DNA from 4 places in the Clostridioides sp. LIBA-6622 genome. Region 3 is predicted to be linked to each of the others. Evidence: riboswitches for the same ligand, from Rfam matches in the RefSeq annotation. Region 3 holds a riboswitch; each other region holds the start of a gene.

The links. A riboswitch is a leader RNA that binds a small molecule or an ion and turns the genes downstream of it on or off. The one in region 3 is predicted to bind cobalamin.
Region 1: it holds a riboswitch for cobalamin, as region 3 does, so the genes downstream of both, ACTG47_RS16525 (ABC transporter substrate-binding protein) here and ACTG47_RS18270 (cobyric acid synthase) in region 3, are expected to answer to the same signal.
Region 2: it holds a riboswitch for cobalamin, as region 3 does, so the genes downstream of both, ACTG47_RS16120 (ABC transporter substrate-binding protein) here and ACTG47_RS18270 (cobyric acid synthase) in region 3, are expected to answer to the same signal.
Region 4: it holds a riboswitch for cobalamin, as region 3 does, so the genes downstream of both, ACTG47_RS02220 (energy-coupling factor ABC transporter permease) here and ACTG47_RS18270 (cobyric acid synthase) in region 3, are expected to answer to the same signal.

Annotation. Positions count from the first base shown of each region.
Region 1 is NZ_CP196998.1:3,544,417-3,546,626, forward strand. Features, by position in the region: gene ACTG47_RS16525 (ABC transporter substrate-binding protein) at 1-1,456, opposite strand, end outside; cobalamin riboswitch at 1,618-1,754, opposite strand.
Region 2 is NZ_CP196998.1:3,451,323-3,453,532, forward strand. Features, by position in the region: gene ACTG47_RS16115 (FecCD family ABC transporter permease) at 1-232, opposite strand, end outside; gene ACTG47_RS16120 (ABC transporter substrate-binding protein) at 305-1,435, opposite strand; cobalamin riboswitch at 1,663-1,845, opposite strand; gene ACTG47_RS16125 (dihydrodipicolinate synthase family protein) at 1,981-2,210, opposite strand, start outside.
Region 3 is NZ_CP196998.1:3,925,612-3,927,821, reverse strand. Features, by position in the region: gene ACTG47_RS18275 (histidine phosphatase family protein) at 1-360, shown strand, start outside; cobalamin riboswitch at 416-594, shown strand; gene ACTG47_RS18270 (cobyric acid synthase) at 710-2,210, shown strand, end outside.
Region 4 is NZ_CP196998.1:395,997-398,206, reverse strand. Features, by position in the region: gene cbiQ (cobalt ECF transporter T component CbiQ) at 1-208, opposite strand, end outside; gene ACTG47_RS02225 (energy-coupling factor ABC transporter substrate-binding protein) at 211-495, opposite strand; gene ACTG47_RS02220 (energy-coupling factor ABC transporter permease) at 485-1,237, opposite strand; cobalamin riboswitch at 1,421-1,613, opposite strand; gene ACTG47_RS02215 (vWA domain-containing protein) at 1,746-2,210, opposite strand, start outside.

The sequences.
Region 1 (2,210 bases), 380 kb from region 3:
CTGATATATCTTGAAGTTCATCATATATTTTACTTCTTTCATCTAAATCCATTGTTTTTTCTAATTTAGCTATCAACTCATCTGCTCTTTCATTTTTATAACCTAATGAATAAGCTATATTACTTGAACCTGTACTTCTCATATAACTATCGAATATAGAAAATGGCTCTGCATTTGGAAGCCCTTGAGTGTGAAGAGCTATATCATAATTTCCTGTTTTTTGTGCTTCCTTAAAAGCAGCTCCATCAAGTATAGTTATTTTAGAATTTAACCCAACTTCACTTAATACAGATTGTATATACTCTGCCACAGTTTTATATGGGTAACGGTCTACTCCATAAGATGGAATTATAAATTCTAGCTCTTTTGTTTCTCCTTTTAATTCGTTATTTATGATTTTTTTTGCTTTTTCAGCATCATAAATAGGTTTAATTTCCTTACCAAAAGGAGAACCTTGGTTTAATATATTCATAGTTGGAGTTCCATATCCTCCATAAAATTTATTTACTATAGTTTCTCTATCTATCAATAAACTTAATGCTTCTTTTATTTTTACATTATTAAATGGTGCTCTCGTACCATTTGTTGATATAAATTGAGTTATTGTTGATGGAGATGATTTAATCTCAAAGTTTTCATCCTTTACTAGTTCACTTGCTAACTCAGGAGTAATTGCTCCTAGGTCCATAACACCCATAATTTCTTCTGATTTAAGTGCTGTATAACGAGTCTGAGCATCTTTAATTACATTTACTCTTACATTTTTAACTTTACTTTTCTCTCCATAATAATCTTGATTTCTCTCTAATAAAACATATTGTTCTTTTTCTCTGTCTTTTATTTTAAATGGACCAGTTCCTTGTGCATACTTAGTAAAATCTCCTGTTTGCACATCAAAACACTCTGGGCTATACATAGCACTTCCAAACCTCGCCATATTATATATTAAAGTTGATATTGGCTTGCTAAAAGTAAGTTTAACTTCATAGTCTGAAACTTTACTCACCTCTTGTAAATTAGGATATGTTTTTTCTATATCAAATGAATAAAAAGGTGAAGATTTAGTTTTCATACTCATATAACGCTCAAAGTTTTTTACTACTGAATCAGCATTTAACTCTACTCCATCATGGAATTTCACACCTTTCTTTATTGTAAATGTCCATTCTTTATAGTCATCTGAATTTGACCACTTCTCTGCAAGTTCTGCTTTTGGTTTGCCATCATCACCTAACCCTATTAATGGCTCCCATACATAAAGTATTGAACTTGTGTAATATGCATCTTGCTCTCCTGGAGCCAAATCTCTAGCTGCTGCTAAAACTACTTCCTTTTCATTATTCATTTTGCTAACATCATTTTTTTCTTTTGGCTTACTACATCCAGCTAACAAGGATAACATTAACACAACTGTTAAAATCACACTAATTAACTTCTTATTTGAGTTCTTCCTCATTATATACTTCCCCCTTGTTTATAAATATGAGCATAAAAAAAGCTATAGCAAATAATGCTATAACATCCCATTTTAATATGTATACTTCAATTTCTAAATTTCATATACAAAATAATAAGTTTAGTTGCTCCCCCCTAAATTTATTTATTAATATTTAATGCAGGTATCTGACTTACACATTTAATCCCTCAATTTTGCCAAGTAACTCTGGTATTATGTGGAATTTATTCATGCTTACAGTGATGGGTTCGTGTTGGATTTTCACCAACTTCCCTACTCTTTAAATATATTTATTCAGTTATTAAGTTAATTGTATGCAATCTTATATAGATTGTCAACTTAAATCAAAATCTAGCACTATTTGCAAGATAAAGTATTGTAAAAATAAGGTCTAGTACTGTATTAATTTTCATATAAAAAAATGAAATTAATACAGTATTAAATTTTGTATCTATATATTTAAAATTTTTAACAATACATCATTATCATATTTCATAGTAAAACTTCATTTTCTTTATCATTCCTATTTGACGAAATTCACCAATGACAAATACAATAATTTTATTTTTATTTTTTTACTAATGTTTCATTATTATTCAAATTATTTTAATATGTTCCTCTTTTCAATAAAAAGAACTCAAGTATATATGTATAAAACAGCCCTAGATTTCCACATATATATTTGTGTTCTTTTTATAATTTGCAACATCTTTAAAACTATGAATATTTCGCTATAATGATAAATTTTTATTTA
Region 2 (2,210 bases), 470 kb from region 3:
CTAAACAAGCTCCACCCATCATGGTTGCAAGTACTCTTGGAATCCTTATATTGTATATTATTTTATAATGTTCTGTATTGTCCATACCTCTTAATACAACATCTATTATTTCTTTAAACTCAATTTTTACAGAGCCAAATGCTACACACACTAAAAAAGTAAGTATCATACCTATAATTAGTCCTATAAATATTGTAGTATTCTTTATTCTCATTTTATTGATAAAATCCATTTATATACCCCTCTTAACAAATCTATATTAACTAAAATCCATAAAACTCATCTTTTAGTGTCGTATTCTATATTATTTATCATAATTTATATAATGCTTAATTTTTTCGTCTGTAGTCCCTGGATGAAACATCTCAACTAAATCTACTATTAATTCATCTGTCTTATCTACTGATTGATAATAATCTGGTGCAAACACCCATAAGTTACCATTTTTCACAACATCCAAATCAGCCAATATAGGTGCACTAGATTTTATAGAATCTAAGTTTGGTGCATAATCTGAACTTGATGAGTATACAAATATATCTGCATCTTTTGCAACTTCATGTAGTTGTTCAATACTCACTCTTCCTTCATTTGAATCTATTGAAGCACATGCATTTATTCCACCAGCCATTCTTATCATATTATCTACATATGAATCTTTAGGTGCTACATAAGCATTTCCTTCATATACAGATGCCCATACTACCTTAGGCTTGCTTTTGTTTTTTATTTTTTTGCTTACTTCTTCTACCTTTTGCACTGTTTTATTCAACTCACTAGTTGCTATATCTTCTTTATCATAAAATGCAGCTATTAAACTTGTCCACTCCATTCTTCCAAATGGGTTTTGCTCTTTATATTCATTATCTACAACATAATTAAGTCCTAATTCTTTTAGTTTATCAATAAATTTTGTATCAGCTTCTGACAAGCCACTACTCACTATAGTCAAATCAGGATTTAAGTCTACTATTTTTTCATAATCTGGTGCTAAGTTTGAACCAACATAATGTATCTTTCCATCCTTCATTAAATCTTTAATTTCTTTAATAGTCCAATACTGTTCTTCTGTTGTTACTGCTTTTATACTATCTAACTCACCTATTGTTCTTAGAGAGCAAGCTTGTGTTGTAGATGCTATTAAGACATTATCTACAGGTGTTCTAACTATATTAGCATTTTTATATTTTTCAGGAATTTCAATTTTTTTAGGTATTAAAATTAGTTCTCTTTTATCTCCATCAGTTACTTTTTTAATTCCATCCTCCAAATCCTCAACACTAAATCCACTTGCATATTTTAATTCTAACTTCTTACCACTACTAACTTGTGCATTATCTTTATCATTTTTACTACATCCTATAAGACCTCCTACTAAAAAAACTATCATGATAATTAGAAAAAATTGCTTTAAAACATTTACTTTACATTTCATCTCTTTCACTCCAATATTTTATTTTTATAAGTGGTTAAAAACTTTAATAACATACATTTTTAAAATATTTCTTATTAAAACTATATTAAAGTCATCTTTAATAATTATAACCGTTTAATAAAATAAAAAACTTCTCCTAATTTAGAAAGGAGAAGTTTATATATCAACTTTACAAAAAATGAATTGATATTTCATTTTATTATAAATTACAATTTCCACCCTAAATTGCACCTATGTAATACTGGGCAGGTCTCCTGACTCACGGCTTTTCCTCTATCACCCTTCCCAAAATTTAATATAAATCTCAGTGGATTTTGATTTCGTATCCGTATACAGTAGCGGGGGCTGTAGTGAATTTACATCACTTTCCCTATTAAACTAATCTAGTACCCTAATATTATTTAATTTTTATTAAGATAATTGTAGTTTATTGTTGGTCACTTTGCAAGGTTGATTTTACATATAAAATAAAGAGTGCTTTAAAATGACTATAAAAATCATTTTAAAGCACTCTTTATTTTTTTGCTATATATCTAATTAAGCAGTTAGCATATATTTAATTCATTCATCAATCTTTTAATCTCACATACTTGATTTTCATTTGGTTTTATAAAAGGTGCAGTCATATAATCACTTACTTGTAATCCTCTTATGTTCATAGCTTTTTTCATTGCTGGTATGAATGGGTTTGTTATTAAATAAAAATCCATTGCTTTGTTGATATATTTTTGAATTTCTATAACCTTGTCCATATCTCTATTATTATAAGCTTCTG
Region 3 (2,210 bases):
GGAGACTTTGAAGGAATAACTTTTGAAGAAATTAAAGTCAAATATCCCGAAGAGTTTGAAAAAATGATAGAAGAAGGTAACAACTATAGATATCCAAATGGAGAAAGTCTTATAGACTCTTATAAAAGAGTGGCAAAAGAAATTGATAATATACTTTTAGAAAATGATAGTCATTCAGATATAAAAACAATACTTATATGTTCTCATGCAGGAACAATAAGAAATATAATAACACATTTGATTTCTGGTAGTTATAAATATCATTGGAACTTTAAAATTGATAATGCATCTATTACAGTTTTAGAAGTTAATAGTGGTTTTACTGTAGTAGATAAAATGAATTTTACAAACTTTATATAATTTAATCAAAATTAAACATTACAATATATATTTGTAAAATTATCAATGAAAATAGAATATTAGATTAAAATTAGGTTCTTAATTATATGTTAAAAGGGAAAAAGGTTAGATGCCTTTGCAGCCCCCGCTACTGTGAAACCAACGAAACTATAAATACCACTGTCAATTTGATGGGAAGGTTATAGAAGTAGGATGAAGTTAAGCCAGGATACCTGCCTAATTTAATTTAAAACAAGAGGTCTTCGGGGTGAAAGATTTTTAATTAATACGTATAAAAGTCCTATCTTTAGAAGCAATAGGACTTTTTTTATTGGAATTTTAGTAAATTTTAACAAGGAGGGGTTAGAAAGTGGGGAAAAAAATAATGCTACAAGGAACGGCATCAAACGTAGGTAAAAGTATCTTAGTAGCAGGTTTGTGCAGAATATTTAAACAAGATGGTTATACTGTTGCTCCTTTTAAGTCTCAAAATATGGCTTTAAATTCCTTTATAACTAAAGAAGGATTAGAAATGGGAAGAGCACAAGTATTTCAAGCCGAGGCAGCAAAAATAGAGCCAATAGCTGATATGAATCCAGTTTTATTAAAACCTTCTGGAAATAACAAAAGTCAAGTTATTGTAAGAGGGAAAGTTATAGGGGAGATGCCTTCTTCTCAATATCATGATTACAAACTAGAATTAGTAGATATATTGAAAGATACTTTTGATAGCTTGAATTCAACTTATGATATTGTAGTTATGGAAGGTGCAGGCAGTAATGCAGAGATAAATTTAAAAGATAGAGATATATCTAATATGGGTATGGCAGAAATAGCAGATGCACCTGTAATAATAGTTGGAGATATTGATAGGGGAGGAGTATTCGCCTCATTAGTAGGGACAATGCTTTTATTAAATGAAGATGAGAAAAAAAGAGTAAAAGGTGTAATAATTAATAAATTTAGAGGAAAAAAAGAGCTTTTACAAGATGGAGTAAAGATGCTAGAAGACATCATAAAAGTACCTGTTATAGGAGTAGTTCCTTATACAGATATAAAAATAGAAGATGAGGATAGTGTGACTACTAGATTTAAGAAAAAAATGAATAAAGGTGACATACACATAGAAATAATTAGAACTCCCCACATGTCAAACTTTACAGATTTCAATATATTTGAAACACAAGAAGATGTAAGTATCAGGTATGTAGATTATGGAGAATCTTTAGGAAATCCAGATATAGTAATAATACCTGGAACTAAAAGTACTATAGATGATTTAACATATATAAGAAAAAGTGGTCTTGAATCACAAATTAAAAATTTACATGGTCAGGGTAAATTGATATTTGGTATATGTGGTGGTTATCAAATGCTAGGTAAGAAATTAAAAGACCCTTATCATGTTGAGAGTGAAATTGAAGAAGTTGATGGTATAGGTCTCTTAGATACAGAAACAATATTTGAAAAAGTAAAGACTACTACGCAGGTAGAAGCTACTATTGTTGAATGTACGGGTGAATATATGAATGACCTTAAAGGAAAGAAAGTAAAAGGTTATGAAATTCATATGGGTATTACAAATCGAGGTGATGGTGTAAGAAGCTTAGATTTGATAACAAAAAAATTAGACGAAGAAGTGAACTACACTGAAGGAAGTATAAATAAAGATGGTAATATAATTGGAACTTATATTCATGGAATTTTTGATGAAATAAGTTTTACAAGAACAATTTTAAATAACATAAGGAAGAAAAAGGGTCTACAAGAATTAGAAAGCAAGGTAAATTCTTTTGATGAATTCAAAGATAAAGAATATGATAAATTGGCTGATTTTTTAAGAGAACATTTAGATATGAAGAAAATATATG
Region 4 (2,210 bases), 640 kb from region 3:
GTATTCTAAGTAATTTTAAATAATTTTTTAAATCTATTCCAGCCACACAAACAACTAGAATACTCATTAAAACCATAATTCCACTTAAAACAAATATATTTTTTATTACCATAGAAGCAATCAGAAAGATTACTCCTATGGCTACTTTTTTATTTGGATTTACTTTACTTAATCTATTTGTATATGCATATTTATCAATTATAAGCATAATTAACTTCTCTTTCCTTTTTGAACACCTAATATGTATCCTATTACACCAGCACCTAATGCTGCTTGTGCAGAGAATAATAAACTTTCTATTTCTCCACTTGGTGGCTCATATGGGCTACTAAACCATGGTTCATAATCTGGATTTATCTTAGTAATTTCACTTTCAGCTTGACCATCTGCTCCTCCATATTCAGCTCCTGAGTTAACAAGTAATGGAAATATGATAAGAGCCACTACTAATAAAAGTAGTAATATATTAGTTTTCGTTTTTGTTTTAGCACTCATTAGCTTTAACTCCTTTATCATTATTTTCTAGTATGCTTTTTTCTCCATTTTCTGTAACTAAATTATATACAATTACAGTAAGTATACCTTCTGCTATTGCTATTGGTATTTGAGTCATAAAGAAAATTCCTAAAAACTTAATTGCTGAAGCCATCACTCCACCTGATGGGTCTGGAAAAGCCAGTGCTAACTGTATCGAAGTTATTGTATATGTAGCCAAATCTCCTAATGCTGCGGCAAGAAATACTGGTATTGCATTATTTCCATCTTTTTTCTTTAATGCTTTAAATATTAAGAATGATATAATTGGTCCTATAATAGCCATTGAAAAAGCATTAGCTCCTAAAGTAGTTATTCCTCCATGTGCTAATAATAATGCTTGGAATATTAGAACTATAGTTCCAAGAACAAACATTACACTTGGTCCAAACATTATTGCTCCAAGACCTACTCCAGTAGGATGTGAACAACTTCCTGTTACTGAAGGTATTTTTAGTGCTGACAACACAAACACAAATGCTCCACATAGTGCTAATAATACTTTCTTTTTAGGGTCTTGCTTTACTATTTTTCCTATCGATTTTAGTCCTACTAAGAAAAATGGTATAAATATAACTCCCCATGCTATAGACCATTTTACTGGTAAGTACCCTTCCATTATGTGCATTGCATTCGATGTAACTGGAGTTAAAATGATTAACATAAGTGCAGCTATAACCCCTAATTTGATATTTTGTTTCATTTTACTATCCCCTCTCTCCCTTTCTAATAATTAAAATATAAATAATATATGTCTGATTTATTTTAAAAATAAAAAAGCCTAACTCGATGGCTAGGCTTCTAATTTTCGACAATTTAAATACAAACACATAAAATAAACATATCTGTATAATTATTATAAGAAACTTTCTCCATCCCCGAAGAAATTACTTTAATATTTTAGGCAGGTCTCCTGACTTAGCTTCTTCCTACTCCTCTTCCTTCCCATGAAATATAAAAATATATCATCATAGTGGCTAACAAAAGTTTCGTCTGCATCACAGTAGCGGGGGCTGTAAAGGAATTTAACCTTTTTCCCTATTAATCTTGCTTGAAGAACCTATAATATTATATATTTAATTGTTAAATTATTCTTAAAACATTTTCTATATAAATCATTGTATACCTTTTCTGTGAAAATTTCTACATTTTTTACAGATTTTATTCATTTTTATATTTTTATGTATATAAATTATTTTTTATACTCTTGGTTAATTTCTAATTATCTTCTTTAAATACATTGAAACCACATCAGAAAATCTAGTTATATCTCTCGAATATATAAAATCATTTCCATATATTAATCTTTCAGCTTCAAGTTCTGATTCTTTCCCTGTAAACACTCCTAATACCAATATATTTTGTTTCCTAGCCTTTCTAACTTCATTAGCTGTGTCTCTCAAACCAACTATACCCCTATAAGCTTTTTCTCCTCTTAAAGTTCTCTCACTATTTTTTCCTATCTTTACATCATTTGGTCTTCCATCACTAAGAACTATCAAAATTTTATTTTCTTCATCTCTATTTATTAGACCACTACATATAGATTTTATAGCCAAGCCATCTCGATTATTACCAGCGCAAAAGTATTCAAATATATTTTCACTATTTTTTAAACTATCATCATAATCTTTAAATCTTTTTAATATTGTATAGTCTAAAAAACTAGAAAATCC